Parabacteroides timonensis: one gene and its partner. Each later gene encodes a partner of the first gene's protein in a complex. Links are inferred from orthologs where the notes say so. Each region holds a gene or a part of one and is shown in the gene's direction. Other genes may lie near its edges. The genes, in order: scpA and meaB.

Region 1 (10,738 bases):
ACTATCGGTAACCTGTCTATGCGTATTGCCCGTTCACAGTTCTCAAGTAACTTCTTTGCTTGTGCAGGATACAAGGTAATTGATAACTTAGGTTTCGAAACAGTAGAAGCCGGCGTTGATGCAGCGATGGAAGCAGGTGCTCAGATCGTTGTTCTTTGTTCTAGTGATGACGAATATGCAGAATATGCTCCTGCTGCTTATAAAGCATTGGCCGGACGTGCTGAGTTCGTTGTAGCCGGTGCTCCTGAATGTATGGAAGACCTGAAAGCTCAGGGTATCGATCAATTTATCAATGTAAAGAGCAACGTGCTCGAAACATTGAAGGCTTTCAACGCAAAATTAGGAATCGCTTAAGTAGAAACAATTATGAGACCAAATTTTAAAAACATAGATATCAAGAATGCCGGTTTTGCAGCTACCAATGCTGCCGAATGGGCAAAAGCCAATGGCATTGAAACCGATTGGAAAACACCTGAGCATATCGAGGTGAAACCTGTTTATACGAAAGAAGACCTGGAGGGAATGGAGCATCTGAACTATGCTTCCGGTCTGCCTCCTTATCTGCGTGGTCCGTATAGCGGTATGTACGCTATGCGTCCCTGGACAATCCGTCAGTATGCCGGTTTCTCTACCGCAGAAGAATCAAATGCATTCTATCGTCGTAACTTGGCTTCCGGTCAGAAAGGTCTGTCTGTTGCATTCGACCTTCCGACACACCGCGGATACGATGCCGACAACGAACGTGTTGTAGGTGACGTTGGTAAAGCAGGTGTATCCATCTGTTCGCTGGAAAACATGAAAGTATTGTTCGCTGGTATTCCTTTGAACAAGATGTCTGTTTCCATGACCATGAACGGTGGCGTTCTTCCGGTATTGGCATTCTACATCAACGCAGGTCTGGAACAGGGCGCTAAGTTGGAAGAAATGGCCGGTACAATTCAGAACGATATCCTGAAAGAGTTCATGGTGCGTAACACCTATATCTATCCGCCTGAATTCTCTATGAAGATCATCGCTGATATCTTCGAATATACATCACAGAAGATGCCGAAGTTCAACTCTATTTCTATCTCCGGTTACCACATGCAGGAAGCCGGTGCTACGGCAGATATCGAAATGGCTTATACACTGTGCGACGGTATGGAATATCTTCGTGCCGGTGTGAACGCAGGAATCGATGTGGATGCATTCGCTCCGCGTCTGTCATTCTTCTGGGCTATCGGTGTGAACCACTTCATGGAAATCGCCAAGATGCGTGCTGCACGTATGTTGTGGGCGAAGATCGTGAAGAGCTTCGGTGCCAAGAACCCGAAATCACTGGCTTTGCGTACTCACTGCCAGACTTCAGGATGGTCGTTGACGGAACAAGATCCGTTCAATAACGTAGGTCGTACTTGTATCGAGGCTATGGCTGCTGCACTGGGACATACACAGTCTCTGCACACCAACGCGCTGGACGAAGCTATCGCATTGCCGACAGACTTCTCTGCACGTATCGCTCGTAACACACAGATCTATATCCAGGAAGAAACAAAGATTTGTAAGGAAATCGACCCGTGGGCAGGTTCTTACTATGTAGAATCTTTGACAAACGAACTGGTACACAAAGGTTGGGCATTGATCCAGGAAATCGAAAGCATGGGCGGTATGGCAAAAGCTATCGAAACAGGTCTTCCGAAGATGCGTATCGAAGAAGCTGCTGCTCGTACACAGGCTCGTATCGACTCAGGTGTTCAGACAATCGTTGGTGTTAACAAATATCGTCTGCCGAAAGAAGATCCGATCGATATCCTTGAAATCGACAACACTGCCGTTCGTAACGAACAGATTGCCAATTTGAAGGTGTTGCGTGAAAACCGCGACGAAGAAGCTGTTCAGAAAGCATTGGCCGATATCACTGAATGTGTGAAAACTAAGAAAGGCAACTTGCTGGAACTGGCTGTTAAGGCTGCTGGCCTGCGTGCATCATTGGGAGAAATCTCGGATGCCTGCGAAGTTGTTGTGGGACGTTATAAAGCAATCATCAGAACTATATCAGGCGTGTATTCATCAGAAACAAAGAAAGATGCAGACTTCATTAAGGCTTGCGAGCTGACTGAAAAGTTTGCGAAGAAGGAAGGTCGCCAGCCGCGTATCATGATCGCTAAGATGGGTCAGGACGGACACGACCGTGGTGCAAAGGTTGTTGCAACAGGTTATGCAGACTGTGGTTTCGACGTGGATATGGGACCGTTGTTCCAGACTCCGGCAGAAGCTGCCCGTCAGGCTGTTGAAAACGACGTTCACGTAATGGGTGTTTCTTCTCTGGCTGCCGGACACAAGACATTGATCCCGCAGGTTATCGATGAGCTGAAGAAGTTAGGCCGCGAAGACATCATCGTCATCGCCGGTGGTGTAATCCCTGCACAGGACTACGACTTCCTGTACAAAGCAGGTGTTGCTGCTATCTTCGGCCCGGGTACTTCAGTGGCTAAGGCTGCTGTTCAGATCCTGGAAATCCTGATAGGAGAAGAATAATAGCTGAATATCTTACAGATTGATACTGCGTAGTTTTCTGTAGAGAACTACGCAGTTCTTTTTTCCAATGTGCACGAATCTATATACACAAAGAACATACTTACATAATTAAATACATACAAAGATGGCAAAACAACGACATTTTCATGAGGGCAGAACAGGAAGAAACGACATCTCCCGTCGTTTATCCGATAAAAAAGAAAGAGAGCAATTATCCGGTGCACAATTAGAATTAAATCGTATAAGAAAGACGATTGCCGGCCAAAAAGAGGAAATCTATCTGATACCGGAAAAGGAAGAACGTATCAAGGATTTTTTTGAACGGAATGCCAAGCCTGTATTTGAAAAAGAAACAGCTTTAAAATATAAGTACCTTGTGTATCTGGATGAGGCTTATGAGAGTGGAGAACTGACTTCAAGCGAAAAGGATACACTCCTTGATCTTTTTGCAGAGGAAAGCCAGGGAGTTGAAGATTTCGTGACTACCGACGAACAGCGGGAACATCTTTTAGAGTTGAAATATAAATATGACGAACTGACGCTCGGCATGAGTCGTGAGGAGTTGGATCAGGAAGCTGTAGAAGACACTTTAAGCCTGTTTGTCAATCGTTGTGGTATCAGACCCAATAAAGCAATGGAGGCTGCGAAGACGGAAGACGAGTTGCTGACTGCTATTTCTGCTTATATGAAAGCACGGGATCGAAGGGCGAATGCTGCTGCGGGAGAAAAAGCAACGCGTGCTGGTAAGAAAACAAAAGAAGCCGGAGCGGAAAAAGTATCAAAGAGATTTCTGCTTGAACAATTTCAGATAAGCCAGGCCATCGGAGAAATGAAGAAACTCTATGTAGATATGATAAAAGAGTTTTACAAAGGAGGGGTGGAAGACGAAGTGCGTACTGCCCGGAAAGAAGAACTTTTGAAGCAATTAGCTGTCGATAATGCACAAAAAAATCTGGCAGATATTTTGATCACACAGATCGAATGGATGGAAGAGGTAGCGATGGCAGCTCCGGCCGAAGAAAAAGACCTTATGGCATATAATATGAAACTTCGTTATTTATTGATTTGTTTTGATGAACAGTTGAGAATTATCAAAAATGCTCCGATTCCTGGTGTAGAAGGGCCATACTCCCAACTGCGTAACTTTGCATGGAAGGATCTGCCTATCCAGATGAATATGCTGTTTACCCGTCATAAAAAAGATATGAAAGGCATTGAAGAATATGTGTCCTCAGTCTCTACTGTTTCCGGTTTAAAATCATTCCTGAAGCGGTACGGGCAAACTCACGGTGGTGGTGGCTTCCTGGGAGAAGATGACTGGAATTGGGGATAAATTTATCTTTTAGAAGAAAGTAATAGGGTCGTTTTTCGTTTGAGAAACGGCCTTTTTTGTTTATGTTTACGCCTCAATAAAGATAAACTTATTACTATATGGAATCGATCAATTGTTTTTTACCTTATATTTCTCCTGAACTACTCGCTCCTATTGTTGAAGAGTTGAATAAAACGGGTCTTATCGATAAGATTTTCCTGATGACATCCAATCCTGATGTCGAACCATATCCCGGTTGTGAGATACTCTCAGTCGATACACTAACCAGCACACAAACGCTGCGTTCTATCTATGAACATGCGGAAGGAAAGAATGTTTTGCTTTATCTCCGTCCCGGCCTGATCCGGTTTGGACAATATGCACTGGAACGGATGGATACGGTTCTTCAGGAATGTAAATACAACCGGATTGTTTATGCCGATTATTATGAGATATCAAACGGAACTAAAAAGAACCATCCGGTGAATGATTACCAGTTGGGAAGTGTTCGGGATGATTTTGACTTCGGGCCGTTGCTGATGATTAAATATGATGCATTAGACACTTATCTGGTGCAACTTCCCGATAAGGCTCCCGTGTATAAATATGCCGGTCTGTATCGTTTTCGTCTTCATTGTGCTGCTTTAGTGGAGGGAATTATTCATATCAGGGAGTATCTGTATACATTCCAGGAAGAAGATATCCGTAAAAGCGGGGAAAAGCAGTTTGATTATGTAAATCCTAAAAACAGGGATGTTCAGTTGGAAATGGAAGCTGCATTTACTTCTACCCTGAGATATAATAAAGAATATCTGAAAAAGAAAATCCAGTCAGTAAAGTTTGCATCGAAAGGCTTCAAATATGAAGCTACTGTGATTATCCCTGTCCGCAACCGGGTACGAACCATTGAAGATGCTATCCGTTCCGTGTTTATGCAACAGGCTTCGTTTAAGTTCAATCTGATCATTGTAGATAATCATTCCACAGACGGAACTACCGAGGTGATTCGTCGGTATGCTTCCGACGACCGGTTGGTTCATCTGATTCCCGAACGTGACGACTTGGGGATAGGCGGATGCTGGAATTTAGCTGCCGCTCATCCGTTATGCGGTAAGTTCAGTGTGCAACTCGACAGCGATGACGTATATAGCGGGCCGGATACATTGCAGAAGATTGTCGATACGTTCTACACTGAAAAATGTGCAATGGTAATCGGAACCTATAAAATGACCGACTTCGACCTGAATGAAATACCACCGGGCATTATCGACCACCGGGAGTGGACCCCGGAAAACGGACGTAATAATGCGTTACGCATTAACGGGCTGGGAGCACCAAGAGCCTTTTATACTCCGATACTTCGCGAAATAAAGATGCCGAACGTAAGTTATGGTGAAGATTACGCGATCGGCCTGGCTATTTCACGCACTTACGCGATCGGCCGGATTTATGATGTCCTGTATCTCTGCCGGCGCTGGGAAGACAATACGGATGCTTCACTCGATATACACAAGGTTAATGAATATAATGCTTATAAAGACAGCCTGCGTACACGGGAGTTGAGGGCGCGTGGAAATGTTTTATGAAACATGGAAGGATAAAGAATAATGGAAAATATAAATCAACAGGCTAAAGAATTAATACGCGAACATCTTACCTTTTGGGAGCTGGCACAGGTAAACTATGCCGCTCTCGAAAAGGTGCAGACCCGTATATTGGAGGTGAATGGTTATCCCGTTATTCTTCAGTTCAATCCGGAGCGTATCCGTTCGTCGGCAGCGAAGATCGATAAACAGTCGTTGGCTGCCCGTCCCTGTTTCCTTTGTGAGGCGAACCGTCCCGGCAATCAACAATGGATTGACTTTGGGGAAGAGTATCAGATCATGGTGAATCCGTATCCTATCTTTCGCGAACATCTGACCATCCCGCTTCGGGCACATCTGGAACAACGTATCTCTTCCCGTTATAAAGATATGTTGTTGTTGGCTGAAGCCCTGACAGATTTCATCATTTTTTATAACGGCCCGAAATGCGGAGCATCAGCTCCCGATCATATGCATTTTCAGGCAGGAAATAAAGGCTTCCTGCCGCTCGAGACAAACTGGCGGAAAGTCCGGAAAGAGGTGGTGTTTTCTTCCGGACAGGCAACCTTATTTGCTTTAAGGGATTTCCTGCAACCGATGTTCGTTCTCGTGTCTGCAGATAAGGAAGACGCTGTCGTTCTTTTCAACCACCTGTACTCTTTGCTACCGATCAGGACGGAGGAGTACGAACCTATGATGAACGTATTGGTCTGGACGGAAGCCGGACAATGGATCACCTGTGTTTATCCGCGAAAGAAACTGCATCCTGCCTGCTATTATGTCGAAGGGGATGCCAATATATTGATCAGTCCGGCAACGGTCGAAATGGCCGGTGTTTTTATCACTCCACTGGAAAAAGATTTCCGTAAAGTGACCTCCGGAGACCTGCAACAAATTATAAGTGAAACTTGCCTCTCCGCGGAGGAGATGGATCAGTTAATCAGTAAATCTAAATCATACTCCTTATGAAAACAAAACGAACATCCCCCTGGTGTTGGATACCCTCGCTTTATTTTGCAGAGGCATTGCCTTATGTTGCTGTGATGACAATCTCCGTTATCATGTATAAACGGCTGGGGATCAGTAATACCGATATAGCCCTGTACACCAGTTGGCTGTATCTCCCCTGGGTAATCAAACCTTTCTGGAGTCCGTTTGTCGATCTGTTGAAAACGAAACGCTGGTGGGTTGTCACCATGCAGTTCCTGATAGGAGCAGGATTGGCCGGTATCGCTTTTACTATCCCGATGGATCATTTCTTTCAGGTGACCCTGGCCGTTTTCTGGCTGGTGGCTTTCAGTTCGGCTACACACGATATTGCAGCGGACGGTTTTTATATGCTGGCACTCGACTCGCACGATCAGGCTTTCTATGTCGGGATACGAAGTACCTTTTATCGTATTGCAACCATTGCCGGACAAGGATTACTTGTGATGCTGGCCGGAGCTTTGGAGGACAGCACCGGAAAGATTCCGTTCGCTTGGTCGATCACTTTCCTGATCCTGGCCGGACTATTTATCGGTCTCTGCCTGTATCATAAGTATATTTTGCCGGTTCCGAAGTCCGATAAAGCGGCTGTAACAGTTACTGCTTCTACCATATTTAAAGAATTCTTTGCTACATTTGTCTCGTTTTTCAGGAAGAAACAGGCATTGGTCGCTATACTGTTCATGCTATTCTATCGTTTTCCCGAGGCACAACTGGTCAAGCTGGTAACACCTTTCCTGATCGATCCGCGCGAAGTGGGTGGTTTGGGACTTACTACTTCTGAGATCGGCCTGGTGTATGGTACAATCGGTATTATAGGCCTGACGCTGGGAGGTATTATCGGGGGAATCGTGGCGGCGCATGGCGGATTAAAGAAATGGCTTTGGCCGATGGCGCTGGCAATCACATTGCCTGATCTGGTTTTTATCTACCTGAGTAGTGCACTTCCTGAAAGCCTGCTGGTCATTAATGTATGTGTGTTTGTTGAACAGTTCGGTTACGGATTTGGTTTTACTGCCTATATGTTGTACCTGATCTATTTCTCCGATGGTGAACATAAAACGGCTCATTATGCGATATGTACCGCTTTTATGGCATTGGGGATGATGCTTCCGGGAATGATTGCCGGGTGGTTGCAGGAGGAACTGGGATATGTGAACTTCTTCTGGTGGGTGATGGGATGTTGCCTGATCACACTGGCTGTAACTGCTTTCCTTAAGATAGATCCGGCATTCGGTAAAAAAGACAGAACGATCGATTAATTAAGTAATAAAACGGAAATATGATACTAATAGCCGACAGTGGTTCCACCAAGACAGATTGGTGTGTAATAGAAAGAGGAAAACCTGCCCTTCGTTTTCAAACGCGAGGTATGAATCCTTTCTTTCAGACGGAGGAGGAGATAGGGAAGGAGATTGAAACCGGATTACTGCCTGCATTAAAAGACCTTATACCTTCCGCTGTCTATTTTTACGGGGCGGGTTGTGCTTTCCCTGAAAAGAATGAAATGATACGTCGGTCTGTTAACCGGTATCTGTCTGTACCTGTTGAGGTAGGGAGTGATCTCTTGGCTGCTGCCCGTGCTTTATGTGGCGACGAGCCGGGGATAGCTTGTATTCTGGGAACCGGTTCGAACTCCTGTTATTACGATGGTAAAGAGATTATAAAGAACGTTTCTCCCCTGGGATTTATTCTGGGAGATGAGGGAAGCGGTGCTGTATTGGGTAAGCTATTGATTGGGGATGTCTTGAAAAACCAACTACCTCCGGCCCTTAAAGAGCAGTTTCTTACACAATATGGGTTGACTCCGGCATCGATTATGGACAAGGTTTACCGGCAACCTTTCCCTAACCGTTTTCTGGCCGGCCTTTCCCCTTTTATACGGGAGCATTTGGATGAACCTGCCATTTGGGAACTGGTCACCCGTAGCTTTCTGGCATTTTTTACCCGAAACGTGAAGCAGTATGATTGTTTTGAATTACCTGTCCACCTGGTCGGTTCAGTCGCCTGGTATTATCAGGATATACTGAAAGATATTGCTTTTGATTTGGGTCTCCATCTTGGAGCGATTGCGCAAAGTCCGATGGAGGGATTGATTGCGTATCATGGTAAGTAAACTTATATTTGATTATGTCATTTACTAAAATAACAGAACAAGATTCATTATATAATGACCTGGAAGAGAAATCTGTTCGGGAGTTGTTGGAAGATATAAACACAGAAGACCAGAAGGTCGCATTGGCAGTGCAAAAAACAATCCCCCAGATAGAGAAACTGGTAGATCAGATCGTTCCCCGGATGAAACAGGGAGGGCGTATCTTTTATCTGGGGGCCGGAACAAGCGGTCGGCTGGGAGTGCTCGATGCTTCTGAAATACCTCCTACTTTCGGAATGCCCCCTACTTTGGTGATCGGTCTGATTGCCGGTGGCGATACAGCTCTTCGCAATCCGGTAGAGAATGCGGAAGATGACATGGAGCGTGGTTGGGAGGAATTGCAGGAGCATCAGGTCACGACCAAAGATACGGTGATCGGTATTGCTGCATCCGGTGCGACCCCTTATGTGATTGGAGCTTTGCGTAAAGCCCGTGAGCAGGGGATACTGACAGCCTCTATCTCTAGTAATCCGGATTCACCCATGGCTGCTCAGGCCGATGTGGCGATCGAAATGATTGTCGGTCCGGAATTTGTAACCGGTAGTTCGCGTATGAAGTCCGGTACGGGACAAAAGATGATTCTGAATATGATTTCAACATCTGTTATGATCCGGTTGGGGCGTGTAAAAGGCAACCGGATGATCAATATGCAATTGACTAATCAGAAACTGGTCGACCGCGGAACGCGGATGGTGGCAGAGGAGTTGGGACTGAGTTATGGCCAGTCGCAGCGACTCCTTCTCATGTATGGATCGGTAAAGGCTGCCGTTGATGAATATCGAAAACATAATATTTGATATTTTTCATCAACTGATGGAGAACGAAACGAAAATATCTCTATATTTGCGATGTGCATTGTTCCGGACCTGTATCCGCAGGAAAGGATTAAAAGGGAATCGGGTGTAAATCCCGGACAGTCCCGCTGCTGTAAGCTTCATAACGGATTGGGCAACACTAGTGCCACTGTTCTTTTTTGAATGGGAAGGCGCTCAAACCGGAAGTAAGTCAGAAGACCTGCAAGGCATGTTATTTCGACGGCTTCGAGGAAAGGCCGGAAGAGAACAGGGGGCAGCTTGTCGTCTCCACTATTCTTACTCCCGTTTCCCCTCTAGCTGTCTGAACGTTTTTGTTTTTAATTATTTTGCCATAATAATTAGGAAAAGAGGCATGGATCGGTTTGCGGGATGAGCTCCGTAATCGGTGCATGCTTTCCTTTTTATGAATGAACAGGATGATAGGAATACTTGTTTATTATAGGAAAAGTGCGTTTATTTGCAAACATAATTAATTAACAACAGGCAATATGAAGAAGGTTACAGGTTTAGTTTTGGTTATTTTGATGGTATTCATAGCCGTGCCGGCTAAGTCACAACTGAAGTTCGGATTAAAAGGAGGAGTAAACATATCGTCCGTTCATCTGAATTCTGATATATTGAAAGCGGATAATGTGACAGGGTTCCAGATCGGTCCGATGATCGAGACAACAATTCCACTGGTAGGTATCGGACTGGATGCGGCGATCCTTTATTCTCAGAAAGGACTGGAACTGAAAGCGAAAGGTACTGAAAAGACCAGTATAAAAACGGATTATCTCGATGTACCGGTCAATTTGAAATGGAAATTCGGTATTCCTCTTGTTAAAGCTTATCTGTCGGCCGGACCCTATATCGGTTTCCGTGTCGGAGGAGATAAAATCTGGAATGTTTTGGGCGAACAGATGAAAACAAAAAACTTCAGTGCAGGACTAAACTTCGGTGTAGGGGCTGAATTGATAAGCCATTTACAGGTAGGGATAAATTACGGATTGGGATTGACTGACAATTACAGTGCAGACAAACTGGATTTGGGAGGTGCTAAGAACCGTGGATGGTCTATAACAGCTGCAGTTTTGTTTTGATAACAGATAAAAGATATGCAGGGCCGGACTTTAACAGTCCGGCCTTTTTTGTTACTTTTGACCTCGTAAATGAAATACGCAGATGTCATATTACCCCTTCCGTTAGAGAATAGCTATACTTATAGTATTCCTTCCGATCTGGAAACTGCTGTCATTCCCGGTTGTCGGGTGATTGTCCATTTCGGTAAGAAGCGCTATTATACGGCGATTGTAATGGATGTGCATGAACGCAGGCCTGATACGGATTTTGAAACGAAAGAAATTTATGCCTTGTTGGATGCGACTCC
Region 2 (10,368 bases), on another replicon or contig:
AGGAAACGTAACACCGAAACCGCTTCAGCCTACATTTATTTACCCTTATTCCATCGGCGATCTGAAGATGCAGACCAAAACGGTTCTGTACAGTAGTATCCGTCCGGATGAAACATTAGGGGAAAAGATCAGTGTGAAGAACGAAGGAAAAACAACTCTTACGATCCATCAGGGTAAAGTACCAAACTTCCTGACCGTAGAAATTCGTCCTGCCCAACTGGCACCGGATGAAGTCGGCGAAATTACTTTATTGATGGATGCCAAGGCTACCAAAAGAAAAGGACGGGTTACAACTGAGATACCTTTAACGATTGAAAGCATAGGACAAAAAGAAATTTCAGGAAAAGTGCATGTAGCAGCCAATATAATTGATAACTTTGGAAAATTATCGGCTGCAGAAAAGGCACAGGCTCCTGTTGCACAGCTATCGGGTACTTTACTCGACTTCGGGAAATTACCGGAGAAAGGTGGTTTTATTCCTCTGATCGGAGGTAAAGTGACCGGAACTGTCGACATTACCAATACCGGAAAGTCACCGCTTCTTATCCACAGCATCAGCTGCGATAATGAATTGGTGGATATCTCCGGAGGCAAAAAAGAAATTAAACCGGGAACGACTGCTACCTATAAGATTTCGGTTCGTCCACGAGAAATCAAGACAAAACTGGAAGCGCTTATCAATGTGGTATGCAATGACCCGAACGGCCCTGTCCGCCTTATAAAAGTAACAGCTGAGAAATAATAAATTGTCAATTAAACATGGAACATCCCGAAAACGACGATCTTTACAGAGGATTAAAGGTAAACAAGGGAGTAGCCGACGTACCGACTGTAAACCCGTATCTCAAAAGACCTCAACGTAAAGCATATACCCCTTCCGAATTTGTAGAAGGGATACTGAAAGGAAATATAACTATCCTCAGCCAGGCTGTGACCTTGGTTGAAAGTGCTAAATATGAGCATCAGCAATTAGCTCAGGAAATCATCGAAAAATGTCTTCCTTTTGCCGGAAAATCGGTTCGTATCGGTATTACCGGAGTACCCGGTGCAGGAAAGAGTACCTCCATCGATGTTTTCGGCATGCATCTGATCAAAGAAGGACGTAAGTTGGCCGTACTGGCCATCGACCCGAGTAGCGAACGCTCCAAAGGTAGTATCCTGGGAGATAAGACCCGTATGGAAGCTTTGTCACGCGAAAAAGACGCGTTCATCCGCCCTTCGCCATCGGCAGGTTCACTGGGTGGTGTGGCACGTAAAACACGTGAAACGATAGTTTTGTGTGAAGCTGCCGGTTTTGATACCGTATTCGTAGAAACAGTAGGTGTCGGACAAAGCGAAACGGCCGTACATTCAATGGTCGACTTCTTCCTACTTATCCAACTGGCAGGAACAGGGGACGAACTGCAAGGTATCAAACGTGGTATCATGGAGATGGCAGACGGTATCATTATCAATAAAGCAGACGGCGATAATATCGACAAAGCGAATCTGGCGGCTGCACAGTTCAGAAATGCCCTGCATCTTTTCCCGCCCGCAGATTCCGGATGGTTCCCCAAAGTATTGACCTACTCAGGTTATTACAACATCGGAATCAAGGAAATCTGGGATATGGTAGGCGAATACATGGAGTTTACCAAGAAAAACGGCTACTTCAATTACAAACGGAATGAACAGGCCAAGTACTGGATGTATGAAAGTATCAACGATACATTACGTGAAACATTCTATCATAATCCCGCCGTTGAAGGCATGCTGATACCGACAGAGCAACAGGTGTTGAACAACGAGATCAGCTCGTTTGTCGCAGCTAAACGGATGATGGATTTATTCCTGGACAATTTATCGAAGAAATAAGGTATAGCCTAAAACGAATAAACCCCGCCAGATTGCTATCCGGCGGGGTTTATTTATTTCTGACAACTCATGTTTAGATGGAAGACACACGAAGTGTATTCAATAAATCACGGTTGATCGGTTTATCATTCTTAATAGCCTTGGAGAACGGCACGTATACGATCTGGTCATTCTGTATACCCATCATCACGTTACGCTGATCGTCCAGTAACGCATCGACAGCTCCGACTCCCATACGGGTTGCCAGGATACGGTCTTGTGCCGTAGGCGATCCACCACGCTGCAAGTGTCCCAAGATAGAGACACGAACATCGAACTGGGGATATTCATTCTTTACACGTTCGGCCACACCCATCGCACCGCCGGTTACTTCACTTTCGGCAACCAGTACGATACTACTGTTTTTTGATTTACGGAAACCATTTTCGATCATTTCCGCCAACTGGTCCTTCTCCATAGATATTTCCGGGATGATCGCAGCTTCTGCACCTGAAGCAATCGCACCGTTCAATGCAAGGAAACCTGCATCTCGTCCCATCACTTCGATAAAGAACAAACGATCGTGGGAGGTAGCTGTATCGCGAATCTTATCCACACATTCCATGATAGTATTCAGGGCTGTGTCGTATCCGATCGTAACATCCGTACCATACAGGTCGTTATCGATCGTACCCGGAACACCGACTATCGGATAATTGAATTCCTGTGCAAATATGCGGGCACCGGTCAATGTACCGTCCCCACCGATTGCGATCAATGCATCGATACCTTCTTCCACCAACTTATCGTATGCCTGCTTACGGCCTTCAGGAGTTTTGAACTCCATACAACGAGCTGTTTTCAATATTGTTCCACCACGCTGGATAATGTTACTTACATTCTGAGTCTTGAATTCTTCAATTTCACCTGTGATCAATCCTCTGTAGCCTCGAAAAATACCTTTAACCCTAATCCCGTTATAAATAGCGGAACGCGTCACTGCACGGATGGCAGCGTTCATTCCGGGAGCATCACCTCCGGACGTTAAAATGCCAATACATTTAATAGTAGACATAGCGTCTTTATTTTATATTATTCGCGGCAAAAATAATAATTATTTGCCAACATTCTTTCATTTTCTCTGAAACTTAATGAAATCTTAATCATTCTATCAACGCCCGGCATTCAGTTCCTGAATACGGACAGCCACCTCTTCCATCAACCATTTCGGAGTGGATGTGGCCCCACAAACGCCTACCCGGCGTACTCCGGCCGGAAGCGGTTCGGTAATCTCCTTCACTTCCGAAATGAAGATCGTGTTAGGATTTGCCTTACGACATTCCTCCAGCAACATCTTTCCGTTCGAACTTTTCTTCCCGGCAACAAAATAGACCCAATCATGGCCGGATGCAAAAGTTTTGATATTGGGAAGACGATTGGCTACCTGGCGACAGATGGTATCGTGATATTCAAAGCGGACATTTTCTGCTCTACGCTGTTCTATCTCTTTCACTACTTTACGAAAACCGTCGAGCGACTTGGTGGTCTGGGAGAACAGGCAGATATCTCGGTTAAAATCCAGACGATCCAGGTCTTCGATCTTTTCCACGACAATGGCGGTTCCTTCCGTCTGTCCGACAAGTCCGTTCACTTCGGCGTGTCCTTTCTTTCCGTATATGACCAGTTGCGTATTGTTGATACGGGTTTCCTGGTAACATTTATGTATTTTACGTTGTAATTGAAGAACTACCGGACAAGTGGCATCGACGATCGTTATATCGTTCTGCCGGGCAATTTCATAGGTTGAAGGGGGTTCTCCATGAGCACGAAGCAAGACTTTTTTACCTTTCAAAGTAGAGAACTCGCTATGATCAATCGTCCGCAAGCCATGTGCCTGCAATCGCTCGACCTCCAGGCTATTATGCACGATATCTCCTAAACAATATAATATATCGGTATTGTTGAGTTCACGTTCTGCACTTTCAATAGCTGTCACCACCCCAAAGCAGAAGCCAGAGCCTTTATCTATTTCTACTTCAATCATTGTAACTGTTACCTATTTAGAGATAGCTTTTTCATATTGAACAAGCAGCCATGCTTTTTGTTCAGCAATGGTCATACGCGAGTTATCCAATACTAACGCATCGTCTGCTTTACGCAGGGGACTTTCCTTACGGGTCGAATCGATATGATCGCGGGTTTTCACATTTTCAAGAACTTCCTCATAAGACGCAACCTCCCCTTTAGCTTTCAGTTCGTCCAGACGACGTTGCGCTCGGACCTCCGGACTGGCGGTTACATATATTTTCAGTTCTGCATCTGGGAAAACCACAGTTCCGATATCTCTCCCGTCCATTATGATCCCTTTTTCTTTACCCATCTCCTGCTGCATGGCAACCAGGGCACGACGGACAAATCCCAACGTGGCCACAGGACTGACCCAATTTGCCACTTCCATTCCGCGTATTTCTTTTTCAACTTTAACACCGTTCAGGTAAGTATCAGGCCGTCCGGTTTCCGGATTGAAACGAAGGGATATATGGATATCGTTCATTGCCGCCTCGAGCTTTTCCTCATCGATCCGGTCTCCTTTGAACAGATTATGCTGAATACAATATAATGTTACAGCCCGGTACATAGCTCCGGTATCTATATATGTATAACCGATCTCTTTGGCGAGATCTTTTGCCATAGTACTTTTTCCTGTTGAAGAAACACCATCGATGGCGATCACTATCTTTTTCATTCTTACTTTAATTATATTTTCAAGGTTTAAAATCGGCCAGTGTAGTAGAAACGCTGACCATCATCGACATGGCTGAAGGATGATATTTGGCGAAAGAAACACCTACGTCGAACATTTTGATCTTCACGCCGGCACCGGCCGAGAAACCGGATAACCCATTTCCTCCCCCTTGGAGCTTCATATCCATCTTTGTCTTCGGATTAAAACCGACACCAATCCAGAAATTCTCACTGGGTATATAATCTACTCCGAATACAAAATGCTTAAACAATGCCTGGGCGAAGTTATCACCTTTATAATCGGGATCTGTCTCATCCAGATAGTCGAATTTCCAACGATTCAGATGCATAGCTGTAACGGATAGGCGGAAAGGGGCATGATTCATCTTTTTTGAAATACCCATCTGAATATCCCAAGGCATTTTCTGACGGTCATCATTATAGGGTTTCAACTGTGCACCTATATTTTTGAACACAAACCCGAAAGAGAACTCTTTTTCCGAATTATAATAACTCAACCCGGCATCCACCGCAAGTCCCAACGAGGTATAAATATCATAATTGGAATAGAGGAACTTCATAGAAACACCTCCGCGCCAACGTTCCGATAAATCATACGAGAAAAAACCATTGACAGCAATATCGTTTGCCGTAAAATCGGCAGTCGGCTGATTATGTTCATCCATCCCAATAAACTTCCCGTTATGGAAATAATTGACTCCTACCCCCCAGGCTCCACGTTCACGGAACGCTTTTGTAAACAGGGCACTTCCAACATTTACGTCTGCTATATAATTCATATAGTTCAGGTTTATCATACCGTCCATTTCCCCCCCAAGCAAAGCCGGGTTATGAAAAATAAGGGAGGGATCTCTTTCTATCAGGGACACGGTATGACCTCCAAGAGCATTCGCCCTGGTCGATGAAGGGTAGTTCAAAAAAGTAAACACCTGCTCTCCGGTTTGTGCCGCGACAGATTGTATAAAGAACGAAAGGAACAATACAGCTAATATATTTCTCATATTTTTCAACAAATGCGTACAAAGATATAAATACGGTTGTAACATATTTCATAAACAGAAACGGAAAAAACAGGAAAAAGGTATATAAACACCGTTATTTTTCTTTCGGTTCAAAAAAAAACGAAAATATAGAAGTATTTTTCCCAGTTTACTATTGATATATAAAATAATTTGTATTTTTGCGTACTGGAAAACACATATTTAAACATTATAAGAGTATGGAAATTAAGAAATCACCGAAAGCGGACTTAGAAGGGGGCAAAACACTCGGTATCCTGATGGGTATGGTTGTTGGCTTAGCCGTTCTATTCGTTGGGTTTGAATGGGGAACCCGTGATATTCAGGTAGTCCAAACAGAAGGCGTCGCTGATATCATCGCTGAAGAGGAAATTGAAATTACAAGACCGGAGGATACGCCTCCTCCACCACCCCCACCACCAGCACCTGCTGCAGTAGAACAACTGAACATTGTGGATGACGACGTGGAACTGGATCAAGTGGATCTTATCTCATCTGAGGATGACCAGACTTCAGCACAGGTTGAAGCTTATGTGGCACCTGCAGTTGTGGAAGAAGAAGAAGAATCTGCTCAACAGATCTTCACAGTCGTAGAAACAATGCCGGAATTCCCGGGTGGACAGGGTGAATTGCTGAAATACCTTGCAAAATCAATCAAGTATCCGGTTATTGCACAGGAAAACGGTATTCAAGGTCGTGTAACTTGTTCGTTCGTTGTAAACCGTGACGGTTCTATTGTAGACGCAGAAGTTATCCGTGGTGTAGACCCATCTTTGGATAAAGAAGCCTTGCGTGTGATCAATAGCATGCCCAAATGGTCTCCTGGTAAGCAGAGAGGTAAACCTGTACGTGTAAAATATACAGTACCTGTAACTTTCAGATTACAATAATAATTTCTAAACATATTAAAAAGGCTGCTGTAAACTTGCAGCCTTTTTTTATTTTGTCTTATCTATAATTCAATATCGATATGTTATCTTTCAACGAGATCCTGCAAAAAATAGAAAACGAAATATCTCAACTCAGTTTCGAATATCCCCCTAAAAGTTTATACGACCCGATCGAATACATACTGTCATTGGGAGGAAAAAGGATCCGTCCGGCTTTGGCATTAATGGCTTGTAATTTATACCGCGAAAATGTAGACAACGCAATCAACCCGGCATTGGGAATAGAAGTTTTCCACAACTTTACCCTATTGCATGACGACCTGATGGATAAGGCTGACAAAAGAAGAAACAAACCGACAGTTCATAAGGTATGGAATGACAACACAGCAATCCTTTCGGGAGATGCAATGTTGATAGCCGCTTATCAATTGATCGGAAAAACCGAACCGGAACATCTGAAAGAAGTGTTCGACCTGTTCACAGCCACTGCACTCGAGATATGCGGAGGTCAGCAATATGATATGGAGTTTGAATCACGGACAGATGTTACAGAAGCGGAATATATAGAAATGATCCGGTTAAAAACCGCTGTTCTACTTGCCTGTAGCTTAAAAGCTGGTGCTATCATGGGAGGTGCATCCAAAGAAGATGCCACGAATCTTTATGAGTTCGGAATAAACATCGGACTCGCATTCCAATTGCAGGATGATCTGCTGGATGTATATGGAGATACAGCAACATTCGGTAAAAATATCGGTGGAGACATTATCTGCAACAAGAAAACATTCCTACTGATACATGCTTTTGAACTCGCCAACATGGAACAAAAGCAAATCCTAAAAGACTGGATCGGAAAAGAGTCTTTCAACCCTGCTGAGAAAATCAAGGCAATCACCGCCATATACAATACATTAAATCTAAAAGATATCACGACGGCTAAAATGCAGGGATATTACGACAAAGCAATGGAACATCTCTCCGCATTAAATGTATTACCGGAAAAACTGACTATATTAAAAGAAGTAAGTAACCATTTAATGTATCGCCAGTCTTAATCACATGAATTTAATAGATACACATAACCATCTGTACCTGGAAGAATTCGACCTGGAACAAGATGCACTGGTTGATGCCGCCCTGAAATCAGGTATCGATACGTTGCTTCTCCCGAATGTCGATCTCACAACGGTAGAACGGATGCATGACCTATGCGACCGTTTTCCCGATTTTGCCTATCCGATGATGGGATTGCACCCGACAAGTGTGGACGAACACTATATTGACACGCTAAAAAAAACGGAATCTTATCTCGGCAAACGCCCTTATTGTGGTATTGGAGAGATCGGAATAGACTTATACTGGGATAAGACATACCTGAAAGAACAGAAAATCGTATTCGAAGAACAACTGAAATGGAGCATCGATCTCGATCTCCCGATTGCGATCCATACAAGAGAGGCTTACCCGGAAGTTCTTGAAAGTATCCATAAAGTAGGAGCCGACAAACTGAAGGGAGTTTTCCACAGTTTTACAGGTACCAATACAGACCTGGAAGAAATTAAGAAATTGAAAAAATTCAAATTGGGTATTAACGGGGTAATTACCTTTAAAAATTCAAAACTGTCGGAGACAATTTTATCTACCGACATTAACAGTATAGTACTCGAAACTGACGCTCCATACCTGGCGCCTGTACCATATCGGGGGAAACGAAATGAACCCGTATATATATGGAAAACGGCAGAAAAGGTAGCGGACACATATAGCCTTACATTGGATGAAACGGTAGAAATAACAAGAAAAAACGCACTGGATTTATTTAAAATTACTAATAAACATGCGTAGTTTGACTTTTTCAGCTGGAAGACCAAATTTATTCCGTCAGATATTGTGTATATGTCAAGCAAAAACTTTAGATTTGTGCACTGAAACGTTTGGATATGCGATTTTTTTCGTATTTTGCGCTCGTTTTAGAGGAGACAAAGGCTGAAAATTGGAGAGATGCTCGAGTGGTTGAAGAGGCACGCCTGGAAAGCGTGTATACGCCTAAAGTGTATCGCGGGTTCGAATCCCGCTCTCTCCGCTTAGGTACCATGAGGATATTATTAACAACAAAAATAAAAACAAATAAGAGAATTATTAATCTTAAAAATTAAACACACAATGAAAAAGTATTTTGCAAAAACATTCATGGGTTTATGTGCCCTTGGAATCTCTACCGTAGCATTCGCGCAGGACGCTGCAGCCGGAGCTGAACAAGTTGTTGAAGGTGGTATGTACCAGGCTTTAAAAGTTAAGTTCATCGAGGGTGGTGCAGACTTCATGAGTTTGGTTGCTATCGCTTTGATTTTCGGTTTGGCTTTCTGTCTTGAAAGAATTATTTATCTAAACTTAGCTGAAACTAATGCTAGCAAATTATTAAAAGGTATCGAAGATGCACTTGACAAAGGTGATGTAGAAGGTGCAAAAGCTATTGCTCGCGACACAAGAGGTCCTATCGCTTCTATCGCATATCAAGGTTTGATGAGAATTGACCAGGGTATCGACGTTGTTGAAAAATCAATCGTTTCTTACGGTGGTGTACAGGGTGGTCTTTTGGAAAAGAACATGTCTTGGATCACATTGTTTATCGCTATGGCTCCGTCATTAGGATTCTTGGGTACTGTAGTTGGTATGGTTATGGCGTTCGATAAAATCGAACAAGTTGGTGATATCAGCCCGACGGTTGTTGCTGGTGGTATGAAAGTGGCTTTGATCACAACAGTAGGTGGTCTTGTTGTTGCTTTGATCCTTCAGGTATTCTATAACTATTTATTGAGCAAACTGGAAGCTATCCTGAACCAGATGGAAGATGCTTCTATTACATTGCTTGATATGGTTATCAAATACAACCTTAAATTCAAAAAATAATTCAGAATTATGGCAGTTACTAAAATAAGAAAAATATCCAGCTGGACATTACTGCTCACATCTATTATCAGTATTGTTGTATTGGGTATGTTCTACGCAGGAGGCGTTGTAGACCCTTCTGTTGAAATGAAAGAGCCTATATATACTGGCTTATTGCTCAACTGGACAAGTGTATTGTTCTTCATTACGATTGTTAGTACAGTGATTTTTGCGATCTGGCAGTTTACATCATTACTGAAAACTAGCCCTAAATCAGCATTAGCATCATTGGTCGTTGTTGTTTGCTTCGCAGCCATGTTGTTCATTACTTATTCTATGGGAGACGCAACTCCTTTGAAAGGTCTGAATGCAGATTCTCAGGCATACAATATTCCTTTGTGGCTGAAAGTTACAGACATGTGGATTTATTCTACAGTTATTTTGATGGTCCTGATCATCATCGCTGTTGCAGCCGGTTCTGTAAAGAGAATGCTTAATAGATAATAGTAATAAGAAATACGATATAAAACAATTCAAGCGATATGGGAAGAAAAAAAAGAAAAGTGCCCGCAATGAATGCGACTTCTTCAGCCGATATTGCTTTCATGTTGCTTATCTTCTTCCTTATTACTACCTCAATGGATACAGATAAAGGTTTGGCAAGACGTTTACCGCCGCCTGTACCCAAAGACCAGAAGAAAAACGATGAAATGGATATTAAAAAGAGAAACATCCTGGTTGTACTGATCAACAGTAATAACCAAATTCTCTGCGACAACCAGTTCATCGATATTAAGCAATTGAAAGACAAGGTTAAAGAGTTCATTGAGAACCCTTACAATGACGAACATAAGCCTGAAAAGACTGAAGTCGATGTACCGTTCTACGGTAAAATGATGGTAACAAAAAATCACGTTATTTCATTGATGAATGACCGTGGTACCGAATATCAAGCTTATATTGATGTCCAG

Evidence for each region.
Region 2: the proteins of scpA (region 1) and meaB are in contact, whole or in part, in a crystal structure (PDB 8DPB), measured with the Methylorubrum extorquens proteins. The link is inferred for Parabacteroides timonensis from one-to-one orthologs. Residues at the interface, in SOR27001.1 of Methylorubrum extorquens: Glu577, Glu578, Asn579, Asp580, Gly581, Arg582, Arg583, Arg585, His596, Ala604, Ser605, Ala608, Asp609, Gly611, Phe612, Asp613, Val614, Asp615, Ile616, Gly617, Pro618, Leu619, Glu625, Arg628, Gln629, Val631, Glu632, Asn633, Asp634, Glu661; in SOR26638.1 of Methylorubrum extorquens: Arg20, Ala21, Ala24, Arg25, Thr28, Ser32, Arg33, Arg34, His37, Thr98, Gly99, Gly100, Ser101, Ile102, Leu103, Lys106, Thr107, Ala110, Ala113, Ile114, Asp115, Arg116, Ala118, Phe119, Ile120, Arg121, Pro122, Pro124.

What each region holds. Positions count from the first base shown.
Region 1 is NZ_LT669941.1:2,761,951-2,772,688, reverse strand. Bases 1-2,941 are described here. They hold scpA (methylmalonyl-CoA mutase), read left to right. Parts: upstream 1-366; coding sequence 367-2,517; downstream 2,518-2,941. Other genes in these bases: BQ7394_RS18650 (hypothetical protein), read left to right, coding at 2,642-2,941; mutA (methylmalonyl-CoA mutase small subunit), read left to right, coding at 1-354. In the rest of the region: more of BQ7394_RS18650, read left to right, coding at 2,942-3,850; BQ7394_RS25905 (glycosyltransferase family 2 protein), read left to right, coding at 3,949-5,415; BQ7394_RS25900 (DUF4922 domain-containing protein), read left to right, coding at 5,446-6,381; BQ7394_RS18640 (MFS transporter), read left to right, coding at 6,378-7,661; BQ7394_RS18635 (ATPase), read left to right, coding at 7,682-8,515; murQ (N-acetylmuramic acid 6-phosphate etherase), read left to right, coding at 8,530-9,351; BQ7394_RS18625 (porin family protein), read left to right, coding at 9,858-10,451; replication restart helicase PriA, read left to right, coding at 10,521-10,738. UniProt on the Escherichia coli protein: Catalyzes the interconversion of succinyl-CoA and methylmalonyl-CoA. Could be part of a pathway that converts succinate to propionate.
Region 2 is NZ_LT669940.1:725,100-735,467, reverse strand. What follows is about bases 1-2,806. They hold meaB (methylmalonyl Co-A mutase-associated GTPase MeaB), read left to right. Parts: upstream 1-759; coding sequence 760-1,854; downstream 1,855-2,806. Other genes in these bases: pfkA (6-phosphofructokinase), read right to left, coding at 1,928-2,806; BQ7394_RS03705 (DUF1573 domain-containing protein), read left to right, coding at 1-742. In the rest of the region: more of pfkA, read right to left, coding at 2,807-2,908; BQ7394_RS03690 (4-hydroxy-3-methylbut-2-enyl diphosphate reductase), read right to left, coding at 3,005-3,877; cmk ((d)CMP kinase), read right to left, coding at 3,890-4,579; type IX secretion system protein PorQ, read right to left, coding at 4,599-5,600; BQ7394_RS03675 (energy transducer TonB), read left to right, coding at 5,819-6,508; BQ7394_RS03670 (polyprenyl synthetase family protein), read left to right, coding at 6,589-7,563; BQ7394_RS03665 (TatD family hydrolase), read left to right, coding at 7,568-8,353; BQ7394_RS03655 (MotA/TolQ/ExbB proton channel family protein), read left to right, coding at 8,672-9,418; BQ7394_RS03650 (hypothetical protein), read left to right, coding at 9,428-9,901; BQ7394_RS03645 (biopolymer transporter ExbD), read left to right, coding at 9,940-10,368. UniProt on the Escherichia coli protein: Binds and hydrolyzes GTP. Likely functions as a G-protein chaperone that assists AdoCbl cofactor delivery to the methylmalonyl-CoA mutase (MCM) ScpA and reactivation of the enzyme during catalysis.